3 linked regions of the Xanthocytophaga agilis genome follow. Each later gene encodes a partner of the first gene's protein in a complex. Links are inferred from orthologs where the notes say so. Each region holds a gene or a part of one and is shown in the gene's direction. Other genes may lie near its edges.

Evidence for each region.
Region 2: the proteins of accD (region 1) and QNI22_RS17100 are in contact, whole or in part, in a solved structure (PDB 8UXZ), measured with the Escherichia coli proteins. The link is inferred for Xanthocytophaga agilis from one-to-one orthologs.
Region 3: the proteins of accD (region 1) and accB are in contact, whole or in part, in a solved structure (PDB 8UXZ), measured with the Escherichia coli proteins. The link is inferred for Xanthocytophaga agilis from one-to-one orthologs.

The regions. Positions count from the first base shown.
Region 1 is NZ_JASJOU010000010.1:331,792-342,258, forward strand. The notes cover bases 1-2,760. They hold accD (acetyl-CoA carboxylase, carboxyltransferase subunit beta), read left to right. Parts: upstream 1-839; coding sequence 840-1,682; downstream 1,683-2,760. Other genes in these bases: QNI22_RS26115 (class I fructose-bisphosphate aldolase), read left to right, coding at 1-598; QNI22_RS26125 (YifB family Mg chelatase-like AAA ATPase), read right to left, coding at 1,789-2,760. In the rest of the region: more of QNI22_RS26125, read right to left, coding at 2,761-3,330; QNI22_RS26130 (XRE family transcriptional regulator), read left to right, coding at 3,640-4,371; QNI22_RS26135 (neutral/alkaline non-lysosomal ceramidase N-terminal domain-containing protein), read left to right, coding at 4,414-5,778; QNI22_RS26145 (superinfection immunity protein), read left to right, coding at 6,218-6,517; beta-glucosidase BglX, read right to left, coding at 8,315-10,467.
Region 2 is NZ_JASJOU010000005.1:314,964-325,641, forward strand. What follows is about bases 5,230-8,200. They hold QNI22_RS17100 (acetyl-CoA carboxylase carboxyltransferase subunit alpha), read left to right. Parts: upstream 5,230-6,226; coding sequence 6,227-7,174; downstream 7,175-8,200. Other genes in these bases: QNI22_RS17090 (RMD1 family protein), read left to right, coding at 5,230-5,434; QNI22_RS17095 (RrF2 family transcriptional regulator), read right to left, coding at 5,500-5,940; QNI22_RS17105 (MBL fold metallo-hydrolase), read left to right, coding at 7,287-8,147; QNI22_RS17110 (patatin-like phospholipase family protein), read left to right, coding at 8,179-8,200. Outside these bases: QNI22_RS17060 (MFS transporter), read right to left, coding at 1-413; QNI22_RS17065 (Lrp/AsnC family transcriptional regulator), read left to right, coding at 526-1,032; fmt (methionyl-tRNA formyltransferase), read right to left, coding at 1,489-2,409; transcription elongation factor GreA, read left to right, coding at 2,869-3,342; QNI22_RS17080 (HIT family protein), read left to right, coding at 3,448-3,843; QNI22_RS17085 (VOC family protein), read left to right, coding at 3,974-4,360; more of QNI22_RS17090, read left to right, coding at 4,643-5,229; more of QNI22_RS17110, read left to right, coding at 8,201-8,976; QNI22_RS17115 (lysophospholipid acyltransferase family protein), read left to right, coding at 9,140-9,685; QNI22_RS17120 (ABC transporter ATP-binding protein), read left to right, coding at 9,989-10,657. UniProt on the Escherichia coli protein: Component of the acetyl coenzyme A carboxylase (ACC) complex. First, biotin carboxylase catalyzes the carboxylation of biotin on its carrier protein (BCCP) and then the CO(2) group is transferred by the carboxyltransferase to acetyl-CoA to form malonyl-CoA.
Region 3 is NZ_JASJOU010000005.1:328,457-339,055, forward strand. Bases 1,687-4,603 are described here. They hold accB (acetyl-CoA carboxylase biotin carboxyl carrier protein), read left to right. Parts: upstream 1,687-2,857; coding sequence 2,858-3,349; downstream 3,350-4,603. Other genes in these bases: QNI22_RS17150 (beta-ketoacyl-ACP synthase III), read left to right, coding at 1,739-2,749; accC (acetyl-CoA carboxylase biotin carboxylase subunit), read left to right, coding at 3,484-4,603. In the rest of the region: QNI22_RS17135 (YceD family protein), read left to right, coding at 1-181; rpmF (50S ribosomal protein L32), read left to right, coding at 275-469; phosphate acyltransferase PlsX, read left to right, coding at 610-1,560; more of accC, read left to right, coding at 4,604-4,827; QNI22_RS17165 (hypothetical protein), read left to right, coding at 5,453-6,025; QNI22_RS17170 (family 78 glycoside hydrolase catalytic domain), read right to left, coding at 6,092-8,821; L-rhamnose/proton symporter RhaT, read right to left, coding at 8,874-9,908; QNI22_RS17180 (YiiX family permuted papain-like enzyme), read left to right, coding at 10,190-10,599. UniProt on the Escherichia coli protein: This protein is a component of the acetyl coenzyme A carboxylase complex; first, biotin carboxylase catalyzes the carboxylation of the carrier protein and then the transcarboxylase transfers the carboxyl group to form malonyl-CoA.

The DNA.
Region 1 (10,467 bases):
ATGGAATCTGGGAGCAGTAGCCATTGGAGCCACAGTATATTTTGGTTCGGATGATGCCACACGTGAAATTGTTGAAATATCAAAAGCTTTTGAAGAAGCTCATGCACTTGGAATGGCAACTATCCTTTGGTGCTATACCCGCAACTCTGCATTTAAAAAAGAAGGTACGGACTATCATGTTTCAGCAGACCTAACCGGACAGGCAAATCATCTGGGTGTAACTATCCAGGCAGATATTATCAAACAGAAATTGCCAGAAAATAACGGTGGATACAAAGCGTTAAATACAGGAGCCAGCAGTTATGGAAAACTCGATGAACGCATCTATACACAGCTAACCTCCGACCACCCTATTGATCTGTGCCGCTATCAGGTAGCTAATTGTTATATGGGACGTGCCGGATTGATCAATTCAGGAGGAGCCTCAGGATCATCTGATTTTGAGGATGCTGTAAAAACTGCTGTGATCAATAAACGTGCAGGTGGTATGGGTCTGATATCAGGCAGAAAAGCATTTCAACGCCCAATGAATGAGGGGGTGGCATTGCTTAATGCCATTCAGGATGTATATTTGACCCCGGAAATAACAATAGCCTGACATTTTTGTTCTGGACTATTGTATTAATTAGTTATTTAGCCTGACTTATTAGAGTTATTGTATTGATTATCAATAGAAGTGTATAAACTTCTGTGTGTTTATTTTTGTTCAACAAAAAAATCAGTTTAGAAACAAAAAGATAAGATCTCTGAATATGTATACGTGCTGAGTTTTTATAGTTATCAGTATGCTCGTATAGTGTCTTATATTCAAATCCGACTTTTACTCCCTACGAAAGAACATGTCCTGGTTTATCAGAAAAGAAAAAGGCATCAATACGCCTACAGAATTAAAAAAAGAAACACCGGATGGAATCTGGTACAAATGTCCTGAATGTAAAAAAGTAATGCATACCCGTGAGCTCAAAGTGAATGCTTACACGTGTATTCATTGCAACTATCATGAGAAGGTAGGTTCTGTAGAATACTTCGAGCTTCTGTTTGATAACAATGAGTTTACAGAACTGGATACGCAAATGACCTCAGGAGATCCACTACAGTTTACAGATACCAAGAAATACCCTGAGCGTGTAATTGCTTCTCAAAAGAAAACGGGTTTAAAAGATGCTCTCCGTTCTGGATATGGTAAAATGAATAATGTGGATGTAGTGGTAGCTTGTATGGACTTTGCGTTTATTGGCGGATCTATGGGTTCTGTAGTGGGTGAAAAGATTGCACGGGCTATTGATTACTCATTACAACACAAGATTCCTTTCCTGATGATTTCCCGTTCAGGAGGTGCCCGAATGATGGAAGCAGGGTACTCACTTATGCAAATGGCCAAAACTTCTGCCAAATTAGCATTATTAAATGAAGCAGGTATTCCCTACATCTCTTTGTTAACTGATCCAACTACTGGAGGTGTTACAGCTTCTTTCGCCATGCTAGGTGATTTTAACATAGCAGAGCCGGGTGCAATGATTGGTTTTGCTGGACCTCGCGTTATTCGTGAAACGATAGGCAAAGATCTTCCCAAAGACTTTCAGAGTGCCGAGTTTGTCTTGGAACATGGCTTTCTTGACTTTATTGTACATCGCAAAGAATTAAAAAACCGCTTAACATCTCTATTGGAGATGTTGAAATAAGGGATTTTTGACGTTTCTCAACGAACTATCTATTCTAAATAGTTCGTTGAGAATCAAAGCTTTTATTTTTATCTCTTACAGTTAATTTATTTTTCACGTCAATACACTACTCCCCAGCCCAGTTTTCGCGGTCCAGACTACGGTATTGTATAGCTTCAGCAATGTGTTCTGTCAATATGGCTTCACTGTTGGCTAAGTCTGCAATCGTTCTAGCCACTTTTAGAATACGATCGTAAGCTCTCGCAGATAAATTAAGACGTTCCATCGCACGCTTCAACAGGTTCTTACCTACTGTATCAATCTCACACATTTGTTTCACTATTTCAGGTGGCATCATGGCATTGGCATGTATACCTTTGTAAGATTCAAAACGTTGAGTTTGAATATTGCGGGCTTTGATTACTCTTTCCCGAATCTGAGCACTACTTTCAGACTTGCGGTTAGCAGTCATTTCATCAAAGGAAACCGGAGTTACTTCTACATGCAGATCAATTCGGTCCAGCAGTGGACCACTAATTTTACTCAAATAGCGGTGTACTACTCCCGGACCACAAACACAGTCTTTTTCCGGGTGGTTGTAATACCCACAAGGACAAGGATTCATACTGGCGATCAACATAAAGTTGGCTGGAAACTCTACCGTCTGACGGGTTCTCGAAATCACCACTTTCCGTTCTTCCAGTGGCTGTCGCATCACTTCTAGAACTGTGCGTTTAAACTCAGGTAGTTCATCCAGAAACAGAACGCCGTTATGTGACAACGATATTTCACCAGGCTGAGGAATACCCCCTCCTCCAACCAATGCTGCATCACTAATGGTATGATGGGGACTACGAAACGGCCTTCTGGATACCAGTGCTGCCAAACTACCTAATTTGCCTGCCACGGAATGGATCTTGGTTGTTTCCAATGCTTCCGGCAAAGTAAGTGGAGGAAGAATAGAAGGTAACCGTTTTGCCAGCATTGTTTTTCCAGCTCCGGGAGGGCCAATCATGATTACATTATGACCACCTGCGGCTGCAATCTCCAATGCCCGTTTGATGTTTTCCTGTCCCTGCACATTGGAAAAGTCCGCTTCATATTCATTTTGTGTATTGAAAAATATTTCCCGTGTATCAGACACTAAAGGTTCAATAGTAAGCTTTCCTTCCAGAAACTCTACTGCATCATTAAGATTCCCTACACCAATTACATCCAGATTATTGACAATGGCTGCTTCAGCTGCATTCTCTTTAGGCAAAATAAAACCTTTGTATCCATTTTTACGGGCTTCAATGGCAATTGGCAGTACTCCTTTAATAGGACGTAAGGTACCATCTAGTGCCAGTTCTCCCATAATAATGTACTGGTCCAATATTTGTGTAGAGAGTTGTTCAGAAGCGACAAGTATACCCAAGGCAATAGGTAAGTCATAAGCAGAACCTTCTTTCCGAATATCAGCAGGAGCAAGGTTAACAACAACTTTGGTACGTGGCATGCGAAAGCCAATATGTTTAATGGCTGTTTCAACACGTTGTTGACTTTCCTTGACAGCACTGTCTGGTAAACCTACCAGGAAAAAATGTTGCCCCTGACCAACACTTACTTCGATAGTAATAGGAAAGGCATTAACCCCATAAACGGCGCAGCCGTATGTTTTGGATAGCATAGCTAAAAAATAGACGAATAAGTAAAAGAATATAATATGCCTCTGATTGACAAGGCTAAGACAAACAGAAATATATTTCAGAGATGAAAAAGTAACATATTTCGTTATTTGTTTAAAGTGCGTGAAAATAAGAGTACTTGTATGAAGCGAAAAGAGAAACCTGTTTCAGAAAGCAGGTATGTAATAAAAAAAATGAAAGGTGTAAAAGGTTCGTTTCCCGAACAAAGTACTATCTTTGTAAGTTTAAAAGATTTTAGATACTAAATACTTATTACTATTTTCTCTGATTCATTTCTTTCCTAACGAATCATGTCCAATCAAGCTGAACGTCTGAAATCGCTACGTCAGAAAACCAATCTGAACCAGCAGGAAGTTGCCGATAAAATAGGCAAATCCCGGTCTCGTATTGCTATTTACGAAACCCAGTCTCAGGTTCAGATTCCTTCAGATGTACTTCAAAAGTTATCACAGATATATCATACCACACCTGAATTTATTTTATATGGTACAGTACAGCCAGTAGTGCAACCTGTTACACAACCTGTGAACGGAAATCCCCGTATTACAGGTGGTGATATGCGCATTTTGGTTGTTACTACAGACCGAGCAGGTGAAGAAAATACAGCTTTTGTTCCTGTAAAGGCCCGGGCAGGTTATCTGGTGGGATATGGTGATCCGGAATTTATTCAGACTCTGCCGACCTATTCTATTCCTGGCTTTTCAGAAGGAACCTACCGTGTATTTGAAGTAGAAGGAGACAGTATGCAAGAAACATTACGCCCTGGTGATTTAGTGGTTACCCAATTTGTAGAGAACTGGAGAAATCTGAAGAATGATAAAATGTATGTAATTGTATCAATAGATGGAATTATTATAAAACGCATTCATAACCTACTAGATAAGTCAGGAGGGATTGTCATTGTATCAGATAATCCACAATTCAATCCAGATTTCTTACATTCAGACCAGATTATGGAAATCTGGGAGGTGAGAGCAACTATCAGCCGTAATCTGGATCGCAAAAAACTTAATTATATATAATTACGATACATTTCATCGTATTCTCCTGTAAACTGGCTTTCCATGAGTTTCTTTACTAAAAAACGCGTAAAGCGTTTTTTTCTTTTTATAATAATCTTCTTAGTAGTGGCTGGAGTAGCCTTATTTCGTCCCGTAGATCGCACTCCATATAAGGAGATGTCCTATTACCAGCAATTCAGAGAAAACGTAGCACTGCTGCCTCCAGTCAAAAAAAATCTAAATGCAGACACATTACAAGTAGGATGGGCTAAGGTGAGTATTACACCTGATTATCCTATGCCAACAGCTGGGTATGGGCAACGACGAGGCAAAAAATATACTGCTATTCATGATTCTATCTGGGTTCGGACATTTGTGTTTGACAATGGGGTTCAGAAGGTAGCTTTGTTGAGTGCAGATCTACTTATCATTGCTCCGGAAGTTACTAATGCTTTAGCAAAGCGTCTACCTGAAATAGGAATGTCTATTGATCAGGTATATCTGTGTGCTACACATTCACACAACAGCATTGGCGGCTGGGCTGATAAGATAGTGGGACTTCTGATCTCTGGTGAGTATGATCCGAATATTGTGACTTTTATTGCTGATCGTTTTTTGGAGTCTATTCGCCTTGCTAGTCAGAATAAAGAAAAAGCTGCTATTGGAGCAATTGCCTTACCTGCGGGAGAACTGGTTGAGAATCGTTTGCGAAAAAGTAATCCTACAGATTCATTGCTCCGAGTAATGGAGATTCGTAAAAAGTCTGGAGCAAGAGCCATACTAGCTTCTTTCTCGGCACACCCTACTATTATCTCAGATAAAGACATCCGCCTTTCACGCGATTATCCAGGTGTACTGGTAGATACATTGGAAAGTGATTCTCTTATTGACTTTGCTGCATTTTGTGCAGGGACAGTTGGAAGCCATCGGGCAGAAATAGATGGCCCAACAGAATGGAAGATGCTTGAAATGGAAGCTAGTCTACTTGCCCAAAAGATTACAGCCGGATTACCCACTATACCGTTAACTTACCAGAAAGAGCTACGAATAATATCCTTACCATTACCTTTGCGAGACCCTCATTTTCGTATTACAGAAAACTGGCGTATCCGTCCCTGGGTATTTTATTCATTATATGGCAATTATCCTTCTGTAGTGAAAGGTTTGCGGATAGGCAATGTGATCTGGGTTGGAGGCCCTTGCGACTTTTCAGGTGAGCTTACGCCTCTGGTACAGCCTTTTGCTCAGTGGCAGCAACGTCCTCTGTTTATTACTAGCTTTAATGGTGGGTACATTGGCTATGTGACTCCTGATGCCTACTACGATTGGACCGCCTCCGAAACTCGTGATATGAATTGGTTCGGGCCTTATAATGGCTCCTATATTTCGGAAGCAATGCATGAAGTAGTAAAGTATCTGGAGCGGTAAAAGCGATTTTCGATAAAAAAGTTATTTGATTTGGAATCTGATTATCAGTTTGTTGAAAACATTTTACTAGATTTTTATAAATATTTTTCGCACGGACCATTGACAGATATCTTTTTTTTAATACTTTTGCAATCCAATTCAAGCACAACAAGCTGGTATTGACCCATGGTGTAATGGTAACACTACTGATTTTGGTTCAGTCATTCTAGGTTCGAATCCTAGTGGGTCAACAAAATAAAAAAGCCTTAAAACATTGTTTTTAAGGCTTTTTTTATGCCCTTTTCTCCAAAATTCGCTTAAAATGAAAAAAGCATCTTGTTTTGTTTGATGAGCTAAGGCAAAACACAAAACTTACCTGTTAAAGTATTAATATATTAAAGAGAAGATGGAGCACAATTAATTACTACACACATGGGATATCAGTTCTTATATTAGATTGGTGGAATTCTCTTTTTGTTCATTTATTTTTTTGCCTACCATTGTTGGTTTGATTAGACGTAATCTTATGTCCATTACTTTAATTAATCTGTTCATGGGTTGGACTGTAATTGGTTGGGTAATTGCTATTGTCTGGGCTAATAGCCGCGATCCTAAAACAGTAATTGTACCACAAAATCTGGAAACACCTAAAGTTTCTCTTACAGATGAGCTAGAGAAACTGGCAAAACTGAAAGAAAAGAGGATCTTAACAGATAGCGAATTTGAAGAACAAAAAAGAAAGATATTAAATGCAGTCTGATTTGCAGAGTGATAGTATCTAGAAGGATGTGAATAACGAATTAGTTTAGGCTATTTGATTTCTTTACTTTTTAGAAACTCAGGAATCATTCAGTAATACAGAATATTTTAAAATTGAAATAAACACCTCCGGAATATCTTTAGGGTTGTTTATCTATCTGAATGGGTCAGTCCAATGGTTCCATGGCAGTAGACAGGATTAACTCGGCGCTCTTTACTTTCCTCGCTGAAGGGACATTAGTTAAGTATACTATCTTCTTTGTATATTTGTCTGACAGAAGTGGTGAAATTGGAAGACACGCCTCCACAAAGTGAGGAGTTGATAGGGGAAACCACTATCATATTGCAGGTTCAAGCCCTGCCTTCTGTCCTGATGTTTTTCCTACAAATTGGTATCTTGTATTAAGTAATTTTTCTTCCTGATCCCACTTAACCACATTAATCAACCTCGAACGTTTTCTACATAGTGGTTAGCTTATAGGTAATTACCTGTTTTGCCGTTCAGCAAAGTTTTAAAATAGGCAAAATGCATCCATTTACTTTGTATCTAATTCCATTATAAATGTCATTAGACATCTAGATTATATACAGTATGAGTCAAAATCCACGAAAAGAAATCCTAAAAGGTTTTCTGAAAAAGCATACACCACAAAGAGAAGAATTGATTGCCTTTATCGACTAGGATTTGCGTGATAAGGATGTTGAAGAAGTGACTTATCTTTTTACAGAACTAAGTAAGGAGGAGAATACTGGCCTATTGCTACAATTCACTATTATGATTTCATAGGTGCTAAAATACCTGTTAGTGATAGAATACAGGAGAATCATGGTTTAAGTGTGGATGTGATAAGGTCTATATCCCTTGTTGTTTCACATCCCTTTGTTTAGGATTTTCATTAGGATAGTGGCATTTAATTAATGATTCATCCATATTAATGGTGCAAAAACATCTTATGGTCAATAAATATATAGTAATACTTCTGCATATACCTGTTTTAGTGGTTTGCCTTACTTTTTTGCCATTATTTATAGACTGGGCAATGCAAAAGGACATACTAATTATTTCATCGCCCTATTTCAAACAATGGATATCGTATTTATTCTTTTCAGACGGTTCAATAGTAGTGTTTATTGCAGAGTTTGTTTCATATAGTATCTTATTAAAAAAAACGAAACAGTGGCACCCTATAGTAATAACCTTGATGATCTTCTATACTATATCCTTATTTGCTCAATCATTGATCCTCATCCCACTCTTTATATTATTTGTGATATTTGTGTTGTCTGATGGATCTATGTTTGGTAGTTTTAAGTGATAGGTAGCTTCTTTTATCTTTCAAACATTAACTTACCAAACTAAATCGTACTTGATATTTTGTTCGTACAAGACAATTCGCTAATCTAAAAAAGTATTTTTTGAATTTGATTAACTAAAAGAAGGGTTACAAAGAAAGAGCATTATGTATAAAATATGGGGAGGAGAAGGAATGTAAAAGCTTGGGATAAGATACCTGGGGAAGACGGTGCCTTACACCAGTCTTACCCCCAAGATCCTTCAACCAGCTATGGAAAGAAAAACAAGATAATATTCTGTGTTAGAATTACTATCTGTATTTCTTACGATGCTAAAATAGCATGTATAATATAACAGTACAAAAATTTTAGATAAACCTTTAAAAACATTAGATAAAAATTGCGAATTGTCAGATGAACATTTCATAAATGAGGATTTTAAAGTAAAAGCAGTATAGAATTTCCTCATAAACCATTAATATAAAATACTTTTAAAGAGGCATCCTTATTTTAACGAAAATGAAGCTTCTTTGACATCCCGTGAATTTCCACCGATAAATACTTTGAAAGTACCAGGCTCTAAATGTAATTTTCCTTCCCCATCATAAAAAGACAGATCTGAATTGGTTAATGTAAAAGTTACTTCTTTGCTTTCACCTGCTTTTAACATGATCTTCTGAAATCCCCTTAGTTCTTTTATCGGACGTACCAGAGAGGCTACCATATCTCGTATATAAAGCTGTGCAATCTCTTCACCATCATATTTTCCTGTATTCTTTATGATTACTTTTACTATCAGATTTTCTCCACGATTTAATTCTGCTTTATTGAGTGTGGGGGCGGAGTAATCAAAGGTAGTATAGCTTAATCCATATCCAAATGGGTATAATGGGCCATTGGGAGCATCCCGATAACGGGAAACCCAGAAGTTACCAGGCGAGTTAGGTTCATCCTGGTAAGGTCTGCCCGTGCTTTTCTGGTTGTAATAAACAGGGATTTGTCCTGTTGTATAAGGAAAAGACATGGTTGTCTTAGCAGAAGGATTATAGTCCCCAAACAGTATATCGGCAGCAGCATTTCCTCCCTGAGTACATGGCATCCAAGCATATAAGATTGCTGGAACATGTTGAGACAACCAGGGGATAACCATAGGTCGGCCAGTACTTATCACTACAATCACAGGTTTACCTGTTGCCTTCACCGCTTGCAACACTTTCATTTGTTCTGTCGGAATTTCAATATTGGTAAGTGCACGAGCTTCCCCGGCAACTTTACCAGATAAACCTACAACAGTAATAACTACATCTGCTGATTTTGCTGTATTTACTGCATCTGCGATTGTCGTTTCTGTTGAATTATACAAAGCATTACTACCATCCGCAGTAATCGTATATCCCTTTGCAAAAGAAACATTACTTTGAGGAACTTTATTTTTTATTCCCTGTAAAATAGTAACTACATCTTTAGGATCACCTTTTGCAATCCAGAAATCCAATGCGTCTGCTTGGCTATCAGCTAATTGCCCAATGACTGCAATGTTTTTAGTAGTTTTTGATAAAGGAAGAGTATTATTATCATTTTTTAATAGGATCATAGATCTTTGTGATGCCTCTCGTGCTGCCTGAACAAATTTATCGTTTAGCAGTGTAACAGATTCCCGACGTTCATCACTAAATTTATAGGGATCTTCAAATAGGCCAAGCTTAAACTTATAATATAAGATCCGACTCACCGCATCATCCAGACGAGCTTGTGTCACCTTACCTTCTTTCACAAGCTGAACCATATTTTCGATCACAACTCTTGATTCCATGTCCATATCTGAGCCAGCATTGAATGCTTTTAAAGCAGCATCTTTCCCATCTGCTGCATAACCATGGGTAATCATCTCACCAAATGAAGCCCAATCTGATACAACAAAACCTTTAAACTTCCATTGATTTTTTAATACATCAGTAACCAGATATTTATTCCCACTGGCAGGGATACCATCTACTATATTAAAAGAGTTCATAACCGTTGCAGCGCCTGCATCAACTCCAGCTTTAAACGGAGGAAGATAGATATCATGCAGTGCATATCGGGATAAATCAACTGTATTGTATTCTCGACCACCTTCTGCCAATCCATAAGCTGCAAAATGTTTCATGCAAGCCATTACATGATATACATCTGTCAAATCTCCCTGAAATCCTTTTACACGTGCATAAGAGGCTTTACTTCCCAGATAGGTGTCCTCGCCAGCTCCCTCCATCACCCTTCCCCAGCGAGGATCACGTGCAATATCTACCATAGGCGCAAAGGTCCAGTGCAAACCTGCGGCAGAGGCTTCCGCTGCAGCCATAGAGGCAGATTTCTCCATCAGAGCAAGATCCCAGCTACAGGTTTCTGCCAATGGAATTGGAAAAATAGTTTTATAACCATGAATTACATCAAATGCAAACAACAAAGGTATACCTAGTCTGCTTTCTTTTACTGCTATCTCCTGAACTGCACGTGTTTCTTTGGCTCCTGTTACATTTAAAAAGGAACCTACCATTCCTTTGCGTGACATATCCAGTTTGGCTTTTGCTCCTGGATCACCTTCAGCTGCAGGTCCTGTCATTATGCCGCCATTTACCTGATTAAGCTGACCAACTTTTTCTTCCAGGGTCATCT
Region 2 (10,678 bases), on another replicon or contig:
CTAAAGATGCCCAATGCCTTATTGCGTTCATGACTTGCTGTAAATGTATTGGTAATGATTGACATAGCAGAGGGCATTGCCATAGCTGCAGCTAACCCCTGTAATGCCCGGAATCCCATTAACCAAGAAAATGAGGGAGCTAAACCGGCTCCTAATGAAGTAATCAGAAACAAAGCACTTCCAGCCAGAAATATTCTTTTTCTCCCCATTACATCCGACAATGTTCCTCCTACAACCAGAAAACCGCCATAGAACAACAGATATACAGTTTGTAGCCATTGGATGGTTTCATTAGCTACCCCAAATTCTGTTTTAATCAATGGCATTGCCAGATTTAAGATGGCAATATCTAATGCTTCAAAGAATATGGCAGTTGAAGCTACTATAAGGATAATATTTTTTCTATTAATCACAATACATACATTTGTTCTACACAAAATTACATATTGCCCATATAAGTGCTATATAAAGTATCAAATACAGAATATTTATACATTTATTATATATTAAACAGAACAGATACACATGTCAAGTACATATAATACTACCTTAGCAGAACATATGTCTAATCCGGCTTTGGTATTGGATTCCAAAGACTATGAAATTTTGCGTTTACTGCAGGAGAACGCGAAAAGTACAGTAAGAGAAATAGCCGCTAAAGTACACCTGAGTACAACACCTGTGCATGATCGGATCAAGCGGATGGAAAACAATGGAGTGATTAAGCAATATGCTGCTCTGGTTGATCGTCGTTTGGTACGTAAAGGGATTATGGTTATCTGTTATGTATCCTTAAAGGAGCATACCAAAAAAGTAGGAGGAAGATTTATTGAAGCTATTCTTCAAATGAGATCTGTCATTGAATGTTATACTATCTCAGGGGAATTTGACTTTATGCTTAAGATCATTGCAGAGAGTATGGATGACTATCATACCTTTTATATCAATGAACTCAGTGAAATCAAAGGTATCCGATACATGCAGAGTATTTTTGTGATGAATGTAATCAAGGATACTCATCAGATTATTTGAGAATGTATTAAGAAGTTGGATTCTGTAATAGCGAGGACAGTGAGTTATCAGGATTCTGGTTATATCTCAAGATTATCAGAGTCCTGATACTTAAATAAAGTAATCAGATTTCTGATAGTGTGAAATTATAATCAGTAGCTTGATATTTTTCCAAAGTGACTGGAATTCCAGTCATTGGCAGAAGCGACCGAAACTCCAGTTAAACAAACTTTTGAACTAAAGTCCAGTCATCTATGAAAGTGAACAGAGTTTAGGTCAATGAAGAAAGTGACCATTATTCGAATATTTCTTGAAAGTGATCGGTATTCCAGTCAAACGCAAAAATGATTTGAATAATGGTCAAAAATATTTTTAATTAGAAATCCATTTGCTTTTGCTGACATCAAGGCCATGAACAGATTTCTGATCATCATTTAGATTGTGCATGATTCGTTGCACACTATTATATATCTTGAGTTATTGTGCAATTGTGTTTCCTCGCAGAAATTCATCTATCTTCATTCGTTTTTTTCCTTCTATCTGCAATTCCTTTATTTCAATCCATCCATCTGTAGTCTTGAATCGCAGATACGTTTTATTATCAGAAGAAACAGATCCAGGCTGTAGAGTTTCTCCATTTGTAGTATAGAATTTCTCTGCCTGAAAAATTTTACACGTTTTTCCATTTACTCTAGTCCACGCACCTGGATAAGGAGAAAGTCCCCTTATAAAATTGTATATCTTCTCAACTGACTGTTCAAAATTGATTTCACATGTTTCTGTAAAAATCTTGGGTGCCATCTTAGCAGGCTTAGACAGATCCTGAGGTATCTGAGGATAATTACCTGTATCTACAGCTGTAACAGTTTTAAGGACAAGTTTCGCCCCTTTATGCATCAAACGTTCATAGACAGTTCCCACATTATCTGTTTCAGAGATAGGTTCATGGTCCTGAAAGATAATATTACCTGTATCTATCTCATGTTGCAGAAAAAAAGTTGAGGCACCAGTTTCTTTTTCCCCGTTAATAATAGCCCAGTTAATAGGCGCAGCTCCACGATAATCAGGTAATAAAGAAGCATGCAGATTAAAAGTACCCTTGGGAGGCATATTCCAAACAACTTCCGGAAGCATTCGAAAAGCAACCACTACCTGCAAATCTGCTTTATAGCTTTTCAATTCTTCTAAAAACTCAGGATTTTTCAGTTTTTCAGGCTGCAGTACAGGAATACTATGTTTAAGCGCAGCTTCTTTTACGGGTGAAGCCACAAGCTTTAATCCTCTTCCTGCGGGTTTATCAGGAGCTGTAATTACAGCAACTACATTGTAATTATTCTCTACCAATATTTCCAGGCTAGGTACTGCAAATTCAGGCGTACCCATAAATATGATTCGCATAACAAAAAATGTTAGATATGTAAATAACTTGTCCAACTCTTCACCAAAAGTAGTATCCTTCAACTGGCTTCCCAAACTTCTTTTATTAGGAATCTACATTCCATATGTGTAACACAAAATAAGAATTCTCCTTTTTGAATAAACCCAATAACAAATAATAACTTTCGAAGAAGTCACTTGCTCTATTCAACGAAAATTCGTATTTTAGCGCTTATCTTACAGACTTCCGCAAGAGTAGTTGGCTCTTGCGGTTTGTTTTTGTCTATACTAATGCAAGAGATAACGTTCAATTTGATTTCTCCGGATCAGTTTTACTCGTCCGGTTCAGGATTTGGTTAACAGGTTCTGCAAGGCTATTGGTATACGTTTTGTAGGACGGCTTGTAGTTACAGCCGTTTTTTTTATTGTCATATATACACTGAATTCAATTAAAAATAAACAACTTAAACATATAAAAAGATGAGTAAGATCTCGTATTACACGCAAGAAGGATTAACTAGGCTTCGGGATGAATTGATAGAGCTACGGACTAAAGGCCGTGCGGATATTGCCAGACAGATTGCTGAAGCCCGTGATAAAGGTGATCTAAGTGAAAATGCAGAGTATGATGCAGCCAAAGATGCACAGGGCCTTCTGGAACTGAAGATATCTAAGCTGGAGGATCTGGTTGCAAATGCACGTTTAATTGATGAGTCTTCTATCGACACATCTCAAGTATCTATCTTGTCGAAAGTGAAGATTAAAAATAAGAAAAATGGAACAACTGTTACCTATACACTGGTATCAGAAGAAGAAGCAGACCTTAAAACCGGAAAAATTTCAGTGCAATCTCCTATTGGAAAAGGATTGTTAGGAAAGAAAGTAGGAGAAGTTGCCTCCATTACAGTTCCTGCCGGGCAAATGGAATTTGAAGTCGTTGATATCACCCGCTAAGAATTTTTCGTTTACTGATTATTAGTATAATACAGATATTGTGTTCAAAAAGATACTATTTTTGGAGAACTCATTTATCCTGATAATCAGTAAACATACTTAAGCATGCCTACCATATTCTCCCGAATCATTGCTGGTGAAATCCCTTGTCACAAAATAGCAGAAAACGAACATTGCTTTGCCTTCCTTGATATTAGTCCGGTAGCAGAAGGACATGTATTGGTAGTACCAAAACAGGAGACTGACTATCTTTTTGATTTAGACAATACAATTTATACGGAATTAATGCTATTCTGTAAAAATCTGGCACCAGCTATTCAGCAAGCAATCCCCTGTCTGCGTATTGGGGTAACTGTTATAGGCCTTGAAGTTCCTCATGCCCATGTACATCTAATTCCGTTAAATTCCATGAATGACATGAATTTCAGCAAGCCAAAGTTACAGATGAGCCAAGAAGCGTTGGCAGAGACAGCCAAACGGATACATAGCTTTGTAAAATAGACAAAATATTCAGCAGATTACCTTAAAATGACAAACCATAGACCACACTCTCACGTAAGAGTCCTCTGTGGCCATTGCTGCAATACATATACTTCATCTTCTGAGTCAGACTAAAAAGACATCTACTTCCATGAAAGACAGTTTTCTTGGGCTCCGAACCACTATCTATAAAGTTAATGATATTATCAAAGCAAAAGAATGGTACTCACAGGTTTTAGGGATCTCTCCTTATTTTGATGAATCCTATTATGTTGGGTTTAATGTAGGTGGCTACGAATTAGGACTACAACCAGAAGAACAATCTTCCGCCTTTAAATCGGATAATGTTGTTACCTATTGGGGTGTCTCTGATATTGAGCTGTCTTTTTACAAACTTATTGCGGCAGGGGCAGTGGCTTATGAACAACCAGAAGAAGTTGGAGAAGGAATAAAAACTGCCTCTGTAAAGGATTTGTGGGGAAATGTTGTTGGCATTATTGAGAACCCTCACTTTGTAGTACAGCCACATATTAGCTGATAGTGTAATATAAGCATAAAATAGAAACTCCCGAAAGTCAGGAACTTTCGGGAGTCTGATCACAAAACTCCTCTTCACTTCAATCTAATGAAGTTGATTTTGTATACATGACCCAGAAAACAGATAGATGGTTGCATGCACTATAAATTTTTTTTACTTTTTATTCAGTAATTATCAGCGATGCATTAGTGTGCCTTTTAGTTAAGCTCTTATCTCGCATATTTGATAAGTTAGAAGTAGCCCCTTAACATAAATTGCTATCTTGCAATAAAAACGCATTTTATGCTGAAAGTTGAAGCATTTCAAGTTGCCGAACAAATCAATATTAAGTCATTTCGTGCTGAGTTTACAGGCGAACCTTACCTGGCTACTAACTATGAAGTGTTTTATGTTCTGGAACATGGAAAGTACTTATATGTACTCAACTATGGAGTAGTTGTATTTGTAGATCACTCAGAGATTGAAAAAAGCGATTTAATCCGGTTTTTAAAAAACTTCTGTGAACGCCCTGTTCGTGAAGACTTTAAAGAAGATTTATTAGTAGAGGTAAATTCACAAAAAAAACTCACATTTAATTATACCTCTCTCATAGTTCCCGAAATAAATGAGCATGCTGTACGAGTTATCATGTTAAATACAGCTCAATCTGTTGCTCTGGAAACATATGAATCTTTGGGGGATGATATTTTGGAAGGGACCAAAAGATTTGCAGAAGAATTGGAAAAGGCTGGCAAAGTAAAGATTTCTCCCAAGAACTTATTGCGTTTCATTGGCCGTACTATCAATGTAAAGAATAGTATTATAGACAATCTATATGTATTCAACTCACCAGATGTGGTCTGGGAAAGTGAATATTTATCCAAACTAGATCATGGATTACGGGAAATGTTTGATATCAACACGCGATTTCGGGCATTAGATTATGAACTTAGAGTAGTACAGGATAACCTGGAACTGTTTACAGACCTATTGCAAAACAGAGAAAGTACTCGATTGGAATGGATTGTAATTGGGTTGATCTTTGTAGAGGTATTAAACCTTATCTTTGGCAAGATCTTCGGAAGTGGGCACTAAAAGGTAAAAATTAATGAATCCGGAAATTTTTATCAACTTTCCGGATTCAGTCTTCATTTACACTCTTAAATGATCCAGTCCAAGGGCTCTTTTTCCAGACGTACGCAATCTGCAAGTGTTGTGCTGTCCAGAATATCAGCAGTGGCATCACGCACCTTACGCATTGTAATCCGAATAGAACAAGTTTCCACATCATTACATTCATCACAAGGCTGGTATCCATTCTGTCTGGCACAAGGAACCCAGGCAAGTGGTCCATCTATGATACGTACTACCTGACCCATTGTAATCTGATCTGGACTTTTTAATAATCCATATCCTCCCGTCTTTCCTCTACGACTAAATAAAATACCATGATTCTTTAGATCTAATAGAATTGCTTCCAGAAACTTTTTAGGAATTCGTTCTTGCTCAGCAATCTCAGCAATCAAGGTTGCATCATTTCCAAAGTCACGTGCAAGAACAAAAAGCGCCTTAAGGGCGTATTTAGCTTTCTTTGATAACATGTCTATGTATATTTTTACAAATATATTAAAAGTCTACAAAATAAGTATAGATTATCTACAAATAGTTAATTTATTACAATGGAGAATATATTTGTTTCTTACATGTTTCCAAAAGTCAACTTTGTGCGCGTTTTTGGGGCTGGCATGCTGTTTTCTATAAAAATATTTACATAGTAATGAACTATCTATCAGTATTTTGCAGTTTTGATTTTCGATTTACATACACACACATTTACTTTCTGGAGGAAACTATTAAATTTGCACCCCTGCAACAAATTACACACACATGCTGTTGGACTTTGAGAAACCTATAGCAGAACTTGAAGCAAAATTAGCTGATATGAAGCAGCTCGCAGAAGGTTCTGATCCTGAGATGCAATCAGCCGTTAAAACGCTGGAACAAAACATCTTGAAATTAAAAAGAGAAACCTATCAAAATCTGACGCGCTGGCAACGGGTACAGCTTTCTCGTCACCCTGATCGGCCTTATACCCTTGATTATATTTACTCTGTTACCGATCAGTTCATAGAATTGCATGGAGATCGTACTGTTTCGGATGATCCGGCAATGGTGGGCGGATTTGGTACTATAGAAGGGCAGACAGTAATGTTTATTGGTCAGCAGAAGGGACGTAATACCAAGCAGCGTCAACAACGTAATTTTGGTATGGCGAATCCGGAAGGCTATCGGAAGGCATTGCGTCTGATGAAAATGGCAGAAAAATTTGGTAAACCGATCATTACTTTTATAGATACTCCAGGCGCATTTCCAGGTATTGAGGCAGAAGAAAGAGGACAGGGTGAAGCTATTGCCCGTAATCTTCGTGAAATGTTTATGCTGAAAGTACCTGTAATCTGTATTATCATTGGAGAAGGTGCTTCGGGAGGAGCCTTGGGAATCGGTATAGGAGATCGGGTATTAATGCTGGAAAATACTTGGTACTCTGTTATCTCTCCAGAATCCTGTTCGTCAATTCTCTGGCGTAGCTGGAATTACAAAGAGCAAGCCGCTGAAGCCCTGAAGTTGACTGCAGAAGATATGAAGCAATTTGGTCTTGTAGATGGCATTATTCCAGAACCTCTCGGTGGTGCGCATACAGATACTACAGGTATGGCACAAACAATCAAGCAGGTTATTACTGATACACTGAAAGAGCTTGGTGCTTTAAGTCCACAACAGAGAATTAATCAGCGCATTGAAAAATTCGGTTCAATGGGTGTATTCAAAGATTAATAGAAGTTCATTTACTGAAAATATCTCCATTGGAAAGTCGTTAATAGAGAATGGTAGGTTATATGTGAAAAACTAATAACTTGCTTGTAACTCTTTAACGACTTTTTCTTTTATGCAGGTTCATGTAATTGATACTGGCTTCTTTAAACTAGATGGAGGAGCAATGTATGGAGTTGTACCCAAAAGTATCTGGCAAAAACTTAATCCTTCTGATGAAAATAATTTGTGCAGTTGGGCAATGCGGTGTTTGTTAATTGAAGACGGCAAGCGTCTGATACTAGTTGATACTGGTTTGGGTAATAAACAGGATGCAAAATTTTTCAGCTATTATTATCTGCATGGTACTGCCAGCCTATTACAGTCTATACAGAATGCCGGATTTTCTCCAGATGAAATTACAGATGTTATTCTGACTCACTTGCACTTTGACCATGTAGGTGGAGCCGTAAGCTGTGATACAGATAAAACGAAATACTTTCCAACTTTTAAAAACGCCCGTTACTGGTCTACACCCAGACATTGGCAATGGGCAATACAACCTAATCCTAGGGAAAAAGCAAGTTTCTTGAAAGAGAATATTCTACCCTTACAGGAAAGTGGCCAATTGCATTGGATTGAAGAAGGGCAAGCTTCACCTTTTGCCAATATAGACTTTCTGTTTGTAGAAGGCCATACAGAAGCGATGTTATTACCTAAAATACAAATTGGTAATCAAACAATTGTGTATATGGCTGATCTCATTCCTTCCACAGGCCATATTGCGTTACCCTATGTAATGAGTTATGATGTAAGGCCCCTACTTACAATGGATGAAAAAGCAACAATTCTAGATCAGGCCGTGGAAAAGGACTGGATTTTATTCTTTGAACATGACCCTATCACAGAGTGTGCTGTTGTACAACATACAGAAAAAGGTATTCGGATAGAGAAACAAGGAGCACTTATAGAATGGCTTGCACTAACAAATCAGTAATAAACTATCTTATAAACATCAGGACTAGAATATGGAAATAGGTTTGGCATTGTCTGGAGGAGGTGCAAGAGGATTTGCACATGTTGGTGTACTTCAGGCGTTATTGGAAGAAGGCTTTGTTCCAACAAAGCTGTCGGGAGCAAGTGCAGGGAGTATTGTATGTGCTTTATATGCTAATGGCTACCTGCCCAAAGATATTATGGATATTTTTCAGAGAGCAAAGATTCGTTCAGTATTTAGTCTCTCAACACAATTAACCGGTTTTCTGAAACTAGGGAAAATAGAAAAATTTCTGGAAACATATCTCCCCCATAATTCATTTGAACAACTCAACATTCCACTAACGATTAATGCTACCGAGATACAGACCGGCGAAATTGTTTACTTCAATTCCGGACCTCTGATCCAACCTATTCTGGCTTCCAGTTGTATACCCGTTTTATTTGAGCCACTTCGTGTTGGCAATAAGTTGCTGGTAGACGGGGGTATACTCAATAATCTGCCCGTAGAACCTCTGCTCAATCAATGCGATTTTATAGTGGGTGTACATAGTAACCCATGTGGAAACACCTTACCAATAATTAACATGCGTACAGTTATGGAACGCAGCTTATTATTAGCTATCCAAAATAATATCCAAGATAGAATCCTGCGCTGTGACTATTTCATCGAACCACCAGAACTTTGTCGGTTTACAACACTAGATGCCAGCAAAGCCCAAGAACTCTTTTCGATTGGATATAAATACACAAAAGAAATAGCCCCGCAATTGAAAAACCTGTATGAAGAAAAACAAAAGGGAAAGGAAATAGGGCACTTGAAACAATAAGTATTTTTTGTATTTGTGAGTCAGGGTCATATATAACTCTTTTTCTCATAAATAAGGATGTAACAAAACAAAAGGATAGAATATGTGTTTTGTTTAAACAGATACAACACATATTTTCGCAGGAAAAATATCAGCTAGCTGATTGTTGATTTATCCTTATTGTATGATGCGTTTTATAGCCCGGCTGTATTTCTGGCTTATAGGCTGGAAAGTGAAGAATGAAGTTCCATCAACATTGAAGAAATATGTAATGATAGGTTTGCCACATACCAGCAACTGGGACTTTCCTATTGCTATGGCAGCATTACTTATTCTTCGTCTCAAGACAAACTATCTTGCCAAAAAAGAACTGTTTCGGTTTCCTCTTGGTATTATTATGCGCGCCTTTGGTGGAATTCCTGTAGATCGTTCCAAACATGGAGGTTTAGTAGATGCCATGATTGACGAGCTTAACAAGCATGATGAAATGATTTTATTAATACCGCCAGAAGGAACCAGAAAATATGTCAAAGACTGGAAAACAGGCTTTTACAGAGTAGCAATGGGGGCTAATGTACCTATAGTACTGGCTTATCTTGATTATGGTCGAAAAACAACCGGACTAAAGGCTGTTTTTTATCCAACCGGTGACTATGAAAAAGATGTAGAAGCAATGAAGTCTTACTATAAAGGCATGAAAGGAAAATATCCTAAGTATCAGAATGTATGATTTAAATATAAATATATCACAGTCTGGATTTATAGAGAATTTTCAAAAGAATCACTTGGGTGCGAACTATAGGACTTCTATCAACGTCTATTTTCTGATAATTATAGATATGCTGATTTTAAAAGCAATATATTGATTATCAACTTAATATTCATATAAATTATACAAAACCATCTTATCAGATTAGAAGGTTTACAAGTTATACCCTATTATTTATCCAATAAAATGTAAGAACTAAACAACTATTACGTATCTATATTCCCGAATATTAAATACATTTGTGCATATACTCCATAATTACGCATGATAGAGGTCAAAAATATCTCAAAGTCTTATAACACGTTACAAGTGTTGAAAGGAATAGACTTGGTTATTCGTCGCAAAGAAGTTGTTTCTATCGTAGGAGCTTCCGGAGCAGGTAAAAGTACTCTTCTGCATATTATGGGCACTCTTGATAAGCCTGATACAGGTCTTGTTCGTATTAATGGCCAGGATGTTGTAAATCTTCGCAGTTCAGCACTGGCAGATTTTAGAAATCAGAATATAGGTTTCATTTTTCAGTTCCACAATCTTCTTCCTGAATTTACAGCACTTGAAAATGTCTGTATACCAGGCTATTTAAGTAATAAGGACGCTAAAAAAGTACAGGCTCGGGCCACAGAATTATTGCTTATGCTGGGCCTTAAAAATCGTCTTGATCATACTCCGTCCCGTATGTCTGGTGGTGAACAACAACGTACAGCTGTTGCAAGAGCTCTTATTAATTCGCCTCTGGTAGTTTTTGCAGATGAACCAAGCGGCAATCTTGACTCCAAAAATGCACAGGAACTTCATCAACTCTTCTTCAGACTCAGAGATGAGATTGGTCAGACATTTGTGATTGTCACACACAATGAAGATCTAGCTAATATGGCCGATCGGAAACTAGAAATGAAAGACGGAAAAATCCTTATTCCTGAAGTATCAAACTAGTGTTTTATTCTACATTCCAGA
Region 3 (10,599 bases), on another replicon or contig:
TATAGTTTTGGCGATCCCAATGAAAAAGATCCATCCTAAATTTGCAGATCAGCAATATGAAGAAAATGAGGAAGGCTTGTTAGTTTATAGATCTAAAGAGGAGGAGGAAACTTCAGAAGAGAAGGACGAAGAAAATATAGATCCGCGTTGGGCAGCATTGCGAAAATTGAATAATAATTAATACAATCAGGGTTTTCTCTTTATTAATTAAGAAGAAAAACTCTATAAAACAATTACCAAATCCTTTGTAAAAAACAATAAATTAAAATAGAAAATGGCACATCCTAAACGAAAGATTTCCAAAACCCGTCGGGACAAACGTCGTACGCATGACGTAGCTACACCTAAAGCTATCTCTATCTGCCAATCGACAGAAACTCCTCACATACGTCATCGTGCATACGTTGTAAACGGAGATCTATACTATAATGGCAAAGTAGTTATTGAAAACTACACTGCTATTGCTTAATACACAGAATTGTTGTATTGTTGAGCAAGCAAAATCAATAGGCAAGTAGCAATAGGCAACACGCAGTTGAGTAACTTTTATTGCTGATTGCCTATTGCTACTTGCCTGTTTTATTTTTCCACCAGCCACTAAACGCCTACATGAAAATTGCGATAGACGCAATGGGAGGTGATTTTGCCCCCGAAGCTATTGTCGAAGGTACATTATTAGCCGGTGAAGCCTTGCCCGCCGATGTTGAGTTAATTCTGGTAGGTCAGGAAGATGTAATTCAAGCTCTTTTACATGTGCCTGCCTTTTCTACTTCTGTTGTTGAAGTAATACATGCGCCTGAAATAATTGCTATGGCCGAACATCCGACCAAAGCACTTACTCAGAAAACACGATCTAGTATTGCCATTGGCTTTCATCTTTTGAAAGAAGGCAAGGTAGACGCATTTTGTAGCGCGGGTAATACAGGGGCAATGATGGTGGGATCTATGTTTAGCGTAAAGCCACTCGAAGGTATACTACGTCCTACTATAGCATCTTTTTATCCAAAACAGGATGGAGGACATGGTGTAATACTGGATGTTGGAGCCAATGCAGATTGTAAGCCTGAAGTGCTGGATCAATTTGCTGAACTGGGTAGTGTGTATGCTAAAAGTGTGTTAAACATTGCTAACCCTCGTGTAGGGCTGGTTAACATAGGAGAGGAAGAACAAAAAGGAAACCTGATCTCACAACAGGCTCATCAACTTCTTAAAGTAAATAAGAAGATTAACTTTATCGGCAATATTGAAGGACGGGATTTGTTTACAGACAAAGCAGATGTCCTAATATGTGATGGTTTTACCGGAAACATTATTCTTAAGATGTCAGAATCATTTTATGACATATTCCATCGCCGTGGAATTGAAGATTCCTTCTTAAGTGAATTCAATTATGAAGCGATTGGAGGAAGTCCGATTCTGGGAGTAAACGGAAATGTTGTTATTGGACACGGAATCTCATCCCCTCTTGCCGTGAAAAACATGATTTCACTTGCAGTTAAAATGGTGGAATCAAAAGTTCTTACAAAGATTAAACAAGCCTTGGAAAATAAATCTGTTTAAACTGGCTCAAAAAAACTGGTACTCTCCATGCTTTTGAGCCAGTTTTTCTTTTATATACATACTATTTTACTAAAAGGTTAAAAGTTAGAATAAGAGTAATAAAGGCACTAAATTCATTTTTGTGTTCTTATCTCATCTAACTTTTATCCTTTTCTCTATTCAATTTTAACTCATTCGAATGACCGCCATTAAAGCTGTAATTACAGGTATCCATGGGTACGTACCTGACTATGTGTTGACCAATGCAGAACTGGAAAAGATGGTAGACACTAATGATGAATGGATCACTAGTCGCACAGGGATCAAGGAACGGAGAATTTTAAAAGGAGAAAATCAAGGCAGTTCACATATGGGGGCTAAGGCCGTAGAAGGACTACTAAAAAAGACAAATACAGATCCTCTGGATATTGATTTAATAATCTGTTGCACCACTACCCCTGACTTTGTTTTTCCAGCTACAGCTAACCTTATCTCTGATATGGTTGGGGCAAAAAAAGCATTTAGCTATGATGTGCAGGCTGCATGTTCAGGATTTTTATTCTCAATGGTGACAGCTTCTCAGTTTATTGAGACAGGACGTTACAAGAAGATTATTGTAGTAGGAGCGGATAAGATGTCATCTATTGTTGATTATCAGGATCGTACTACCTGTATTATTTTTGGTGATGGAGCTGGCGCCGTACTAATAGAACCTTCTACAGATCCTAGTTATGGTTTGCAGGATTTTGTACTCAAAACAGATGGATCTGGAGTGGAATATCTGGTTCAAAAATCAGGTGGAAGCCGTCGTCCACCCAGCATTGAAACAGTAACGAATCGGGAGCACTTTATTCATCAGGAAGGAGCTACGGTATTTAAGTTTGCTGTAAAAAATATGGCTGATGTTGCGGCAGAAGTAATGGAGCGTAATCATTTAACATCTGACGATATTGCTTGGTTATGTCCACATCAGGCAAACTTACGAATTATCAGCGCTACATCTCAACGCATGGGAATTGGGGAAGATAAAGTAATGATCAATATCCACAAGTATGGTAATACGACAGATGCTACATTACCATTGGCTTTATGGGATTATGAGCATCTTTTAAAGAAAGGTGATAATATTATTTTTGCAGCATTTGGGGGTGGTTTTACTTGGGGTGCCGCATATATGAAATGGGCGTATGACGGAAGTAAATTCGCTTAATGTATTTGTTCAGGCTTAATTTTCTATAGAGATAATTTCCTGATGAATAACTATCTGTGCAAACTGGCACACTAACCAGATATAACACGACAAACGTAAAATAGAAACATGAAAGCAAAAGAAATCCAAGATCTTATTGACTTTATTGCCAAATCCGGACTTGACGAGGTAAATATTGAAACAGAAAGCTTTAAATTAAATGTAAAACGTAGCAGTAGTCTTGTAACCAAGGCAATTGAAACAACCTCTCAGCAAATATTTGCTCCTGTTGCAACTCCAATTGCTCCTGTTGTTCAGACTGTAGCTACTCAGCCTGTAGTATCTATACCTGCAGCGGAACCTGTAGCTGCATCAAGCAATACTGTTATTGTTCGTTCTCCTATGATCGGAACATTCTACCGTTCATCTAATCCTGAAACACCTGCTTTTGTAGAAGTTGGGGCAGAAGTCAAAAAGGGTCAGGTAGTTTGCATTATTGAAGCAATGAAGCTGTTCAATGAGATCGAGAGTGAAGTATCAGGTCGTATTGTAAAAGTATTGGTAGAAAATGCTACTCCTGTTGAATATGATCAGCCTCTATTTATTGTAGAGCCAAACTAATTTACTGAATGTGTAAATGAGCAATTGAGTAGTTGAATAAATAAGCTTTACAAGATCTGACTTCGTCAGTAGATAGCTTGTTTATTCACTCAATTATACTCTTACTTCCTTACCCATTTCTCATCTATTGTTATATGTTTAAAAAAATATTAATTGCCAATCGCGGTGAGATTGCATTACGTGTTATTCGTACGTGCCGCGAGATGGGGATCAAAACAGTTGCCGTTTACTCTACAGCAGATAAAGATAGCCTACACGTTCGCTTTGCAGATGAAGCTGTATGTATCGGTCCTCCTCCCAGCCGACAATCCTATCTGAATATACCCAATATTATTGCAGCTGCCGAAATTACAAATGCAGATGCAATTCACCCTGGATACGGTTTTTTATCTGAAAATGCAGATTTTTCCCGTATTTGTCAGGAATACAATATTAAGTTCATAGGACCATCACCAGAGATGATTGAATCAATGGGTGATAAATCATCTGCCAAAGCAACTATGAAAGCTGCCGGAGTACCTACTATTCCAGGTTCTGATGGTTTATTAGGTTCTCTTGAAGAAGGAAAAGAGCTGGCTAAGGCAATCAAATATCCGGTTATTATCAAAGCAACTGCTGGTGGCGGTGGAAAAGGGATGCGAATCATTCGTGATGAAGATGGATTTGAGAAAGCATGGAATGATGCAAAAATGGAAGCAGGAGCCTCTTTTGGAAACGATGGTCTCTATATGGAGAAATATATTGAGGAGCCTCGCCATATAGAGATTCAGGTGGTAGGAGATCAATATGGTAAGGTATGTCACCTGTCAGAAAGAGATTGTTCGATTCAGCGCCGTCATCAGAAGTTGGTGGAAGAAACGCCCTCACCAATTATTACACCTGAATTACGCCGTAAAATGGGCGAAGCAGCGATCAAAGGTGCTAGTGCCATTAACTATGAAGGTGCTGGTACTATAGAGTTTCTGGTAGACAAACATGGTGATTTCTACTTTATGGAAATGAATACCCGTATTCAGGTAGAGCATCCTATTACAGAAGAAGTAACAGATTTTGATTTGATTAAAGAGCAAATTAAGGTGGCTGCAGGTGTACCTATTTCTGGTAATAACTATGAGCCTAACTTGCATGCCATTGAGTGCCGTATCAATGCGGAAGATCCCGCTAATGGTTTCCGCCCAAGCCCAGGTAAAATTCTGAATCTACACCTGCCGGGAGGACATGGAGTACGTGTAGATAGTCATGTATATGCAGGCTATACAATACCTCCAAATTATGACTCTATGATTGCTAAATTGATCGTAAGTGCTCAGACTCGTGAAGAGGCTATTGTACGGATGAAACGTGCCTTACAGGAATTCGTTATTGAAGGTATCAAAACAACTATTCCATTCCACATCCGACTGATGGATGATGAAGGATTTAGAACTGGTAAGTTCACAACTTCTTATCTGGAGACTTTTGACTTTAAAGGATTATAATAGATAAAATTCTTTACATAAAAAGAGCCCTATTCAACAGAGTGGGGCTCTTTTTATGTAAGAGGTAAACTCTTTTAAAAACTTTTTGCAGAAAGCTTATGTAAGATTTATAGATAAAAGCATACAATACTGCTTCGCCTACTTCGTCCATACTGCGGTGATCAAAGATAAAACAGGGCACAAATCCATTTATAAATCAAAAGAATAATTGAAGTCATCTCTAAAGGCATAAAAAAAATACATTAAAGGCTCTTCTAAATGTAGTTTATATAACTTTTCCAGATATAAGTAGTCTATTTAAACTATAGTACATATTGTGCACCAATTCATTTATGACTTTTTCACTAAATGATTAAGCAGATATTATATTTAAAAATATAACTTTTTTAATATCTCACGTCCTGCACATTACTCCTGTAATATAATACTTAAGAAAATACATGCACTTGTAGTATATCAATTGCAAATCAACTATAGATACAAGTGATTCTAGCGAACTTAGCATAGGCAGAAATACAGGCTTAACGAGTAAGAAAATGTATTTTTATACATAAACCTTTAGCTAGGCTTCTACGTAAGACCCTCTATATAAGCCACATTGTCAAGCATATAAATCTGATCCAGCATGAAGATCTTTACATCAACAGTAGTAATGTTATTTTGTGTAGTATCTGTGTGGGCTCAATTGCCTAAAGTAAGATATACTGATACACTTGCCTATAATGCACGTCTGACACCCGATGCAGCGGTAACCAATGCATGGAATTGGTTTGATAATCATACTAAGCATCCTGTTGATGCACAAGAGGCAAAGATGCGTAACGAACAAGGTATCTTCAAAGGAGTTGGAGCATTTCAATATGTCAGTAAAGTTACCTCTGGTAATGAATACTCAAAAGGTACTATTTTTTATGTAGTTGCACTTCGTATTCATGAAGGAGATAAACAATATAGTTATGAAATTACCAATTTTACTCACCAGGCACGTGTTTCTTTAAACGCACTTACAACTGCTGATAAATATCCATATCGTGTAGAGGGAGATAAGATGTGGCACAATATGGTTTGGAAAGATATTAAACAGCAAGTAGATCAACATGCGAAGGAGTTGGTAGAGAGTTTGAATGCAGCCATGCTGGCACCTTCTGTAGTAACACAAGCAAAGAAAGGCCCTGTAGTAATTGTGGTTAACAACTAAGAATATACACCTCGCAAAAAAATAGCCCATATTCTGAATATGGGCTATTTTTTGTAATGCTCTTTTCTATTTCAAAGGATATTCAAATACATATTGTCCTGATCCTACTTCTATTACTGTTGTATCTTTATCCATTTTTGCTGACTTGTTAGCAGCAGTGAGAGCTTGCCCATTCTCTTTGATATCAGAAGCATTACTTCTTGGCAACCGAATAGTTGCTGTTGTATTGGCAGGGATAGTGATGGTAACTTTCAATTGTCCGTTTTTCTGTTCCCAACCTGACATAATTTCTCCGTATGGGCTGTTCACGCTGGCCTTTGCATAGGTAAGTCGGCCATCTGATGGTAATTGAGGCTGGATAAGAATATGTTTATACCCAGGCTTGCCAACTTCAATACCTGCTACAACCCGATACATCCAATCACCAATAGCACCATACGCATAGTGATTAAATGAATTCATTCCTTCATCCTGAAACGTACTGTCTGGTTTCATTCCATCCCAACGTTCCCAGATCGTAGTTGCTCCCATTTTAACAGGATAGAGCCATGACGGATAGAACTCCTGTAGTAATAAATCGTAACCTACCTCTGTATGCCCATTGTCTGAAAGCACATGACATAGATAGGGTGTACCTAAAAATCCTGTCGATAGATGATTTCTACGACTTTTGATATCATCTACAAGATGCTGAGTAGCCATTGGCTTCAGATCTGCAGGTAGTAAGTTAAACATTAAAGCTAATACATAGGCGGTTTGCGAGTCGGAAGCAATGCGTCCAGCAGGTGTTACATATTCCTTGATAAATGTCTCCCTAATCTGTTCAAACAATTTAGCATACTGACTCTCATCTTCCTGTTTGCCCAGGATATGTGCAGTTTCTTTAAGCAGGTGGGTTGAATAGGCATAAAAAGCTGTAGCTATGTAGTCATTATTTGTATATCCGTCTGGTTCTGGATGACTATTTATCCCTGGTCTGTAAAAAAGCCAGTCACCAAACACACTTCCTCCTCTCCAGATATTTGATTTGCCAGCTTTGGAATGAATATATTCCACATAGGCTTTCATACTTGGATATTGTATTTCCAGCATCTGTTTATCCCCATAAATTTGGTATAAGGTATAAGGTGTAATCAGGGCTACGTCCCCCCAACCAGCAGAGGTTCCTTTCATCACCTTCTTTAAAACATCCGGAATAACAAACGGAACACCTCCATCTGAATACTGATCTGCTGCTACATCACGCATCCATTTGGTGAAAAAAGCAGCTACATCCATATTAAATCCAGCAGTGCGACAAAATACCTGTGCATCACCTGTCCATCCAAGACGTTCATCCCGTTGAGGGCAGTCTGTAGGTACATCCACAAAATTGCCTTTTTGTCCCCATTGAATATTATGTTGTAACTGGTTGACTAATGCATTTGAGCACTCAAATGTACCGATAGGCTTCATGTCTGAATGAATGACAATGCCTGTTAGGTTCTCAGGCTTTATATCTCCAGGAAATCCTTCTATAGCAACAAAGCGGAAGCCCTGAAAGGTAAAATGTGGCTCAAAGGTCTCTTCACCCTCTCCTTTAAGGATATATTCAATGCGTTGTTTAGCCTGACGAAGATTAGCTGTATAGAAGTTTCCTTTCTTGTCCAGAATCTCACTGTGACGTAATACGACTTTTGTACCAGCAGAGCCGCTTACTTTTAATCGAATCCATCCTACCATATTTTGCCCCATATCGGCAACTAGTGTTCCTTCCGGAGTCCGAAATATATTTTTAGGCTTAATCTCTTGTATTTTTCGTACGGGTACACCAGCAGAACCTATCAAATTGGAAAAGGTATGAGTCACTAAGCGTACTTTATGCCAGCTTTTATCATTAAACCCCACAACATTCCAGCCTTTCTTTTCCATACGGGCATCATATACCTCTCCGTTGTAAATCTCAGAGCTGCGTACAGGGCTATCCTGAGTTGCCTTCCATGTTTCATCTGTTCCAACAATGGCCTGAGATCCATCCTGATAGCGGACGTGTAACTGACATAGCAATGCCAGTTGATTGCCGTAAAAATTCCAGCTATTATCAAAGCCTATCGTTCCCCTGTACCACCCATCTCCGATCATAGCACCTACTGCATTTTTTCCCTGTCTGACCTGTTCTGTCACATCATAAACCTGATACTGTAGCCTACTATTATAACTGGTCCAGCCTGGAGTCAGTAAGTCTTGTCCAACCCGCTGTCCATTCAGATAAAGTTCGTACATACCATAGGCTGTCACATATACCCTCGCAGAAGCGATAGGTTTGTTAATCGTAAATTCTTTTCGAGCCAATGAAGCAGAACTGGCTTTTAGTGTATCGCCAGGCATTCCAGGTGCTATCCATTTGGCTTTCCACTCAGTTGGCAATAGGATTCCCATTTCCCAAAAAGCTGCTTCACTCCATGCAGACTCTTTGTCATTCGTATCCCATACACGTACCTGCCAGTAATATCGCTTCCCGGATTCTGTCGCTTTTCCTTTATAAATTTGTAGTATCGATTCTGATGACTTTACTTTACCCGAACTCCAAACCAGACTCTGAACAGAAAAATCCTGTTTCGTAGCTACTCGAATTTCATAGGAATCCTGTATAGTATTTCGGGTGTCACTATTCAACTTCCAGCTCAAGCGAGGCTGTCGTACATCTATTCCAATTGGATTGACTTTGTGTTCACATGACAAGTCCTTTACTTGAAGAGTTTGTGCTGCTAACGTACCAGCAATAAAGATTAAAAACAGGTAAATAAACGGTTTCATATTATAAATGAATTAATCAAGAGGTATCAGTTCTTGGCAATTTGGTATTGTTTTACAGGCTGCTGCCTAATCCTATTAATACAGTTGAAAATACAATCAGAAATAGGCCTATGTAAACAACCATAAATGTTTTGGAGCTTGCACCCGCCCATTCTTTCAACAACAATCCCCACAATGTACTAAAGGTAATAATAAATGCCATGTGCATAGTCCAACCAGCAAACCGTAAATCACCACTTAAGTAGTTATCTCCCATGCCGTAGAAGAAAAACTGGAAATACCAGGTTGTGCCTGCAAGCATTGCCCAAAAATAATTACGGCTAAGGGGAGTCTGAGAGTTAGTATAATCACCAAAGGACTTATTACGCTGATTGAGAATCATACACCAGATGAAGTTGGTTGTAAAGCCTCCAAGGAGTAATACAGGATAGATTGCATTATTTTGCCATAAAGGATCTGTTCCAAATTCGACAGCTTTCAAGGCGATGGGTTTGCCAGCAGCTAATCCAAAGGCAAAGCAGGCACTAAGGATACCCGATATGGTAGCTACCACAATTCCTTTTTTCAGATCAAACTCAGCTATGGTTGCTTTCTTCTGTTCTCCACTCAGTTCTTTCTCTTTCATCATACCTGCACGCCCACACACTGCAATTCCCAATAGGCAGACAACTACTCCTGCCAGTGTAAATATTCCTGTACGGGTAGAAATGAGTTCATTAAATTTACCATCCCAGATAGGAGGGATCAATGTACCAAATGCAGAACAATATCCTAAAGCGATTGCCATACCCAGTGAAATACCCAGATATCGCATAGCTAATCCGAATGTAAGCCCTCCAATTCCCCACAGTACACCAAAGAAATACGTCCATCCTAAGGTATCTATCGCAGTAGTTGTGATAGAGGCCACCAACTCTTTTACTGTTAAACTTCCCATTAGCCAGGGAACAATAATCCAGGATGCTACACCTCCAACAATCCATGCACTTTCCCAGGACCATTGTTTGACTTTACGAAAAGGTAAATAAAAACTACCTGAGGCAAACCCACCTAAAGCATGAAAGAAAACACCGAGAAAAGACCCCATGAATATAAATTGGATTAGTAAGTGGAGGAAAATCCGCTTGTATAATTAAAAGAAAATCTTACACTTTATTACTAAAAAACTCTTCTGTCGGTGAACTTTCATCCTGTAGTGTCCTGCATGATTGTAAAAGGATATCATACTCAAACATTTACCCAAGATGTACTAATCTCCAGGATTTAAGACTAAATTTGATGTTAGTTACAGATTCAGATAGATAGTGTGAAACAGATGTATTTATAATGATGCGATTATTGGTTTTGACCGGGTTTTATAGTTTGACAATGCTTTGCAGTATTTCTAAACCACATGATGTAATCACTCCGTTAGTGCTGGCCAAACTCAGAGAGGGTGACTTAATTTTTCAAACTTCACTTTCGGAGCAAAGTAAGGCTATTCAGCTAGCCACAAAGTCTAAATATTCTCATTGTGGTATCATCTATAAAAACAGAGAGGATTACTATGTATTTGAGGCGGTACAACCTGTAAAGATTACACCTCTGGCCCAATGGATTTTACGGGGTAAAAATGGCCATTATGTTGTTAAACGCCTGAGAAATGTAGATTCTGTTCTGACCGAAAATACATTACAACGAATGAAACAGGCAGGAGAACAATTCAAAGGCAAAGACTATGATGTAGCCTTTAGCTGGAGCGACGACAAGGTATACTGTTCTGAACTTATCTGGAAAGT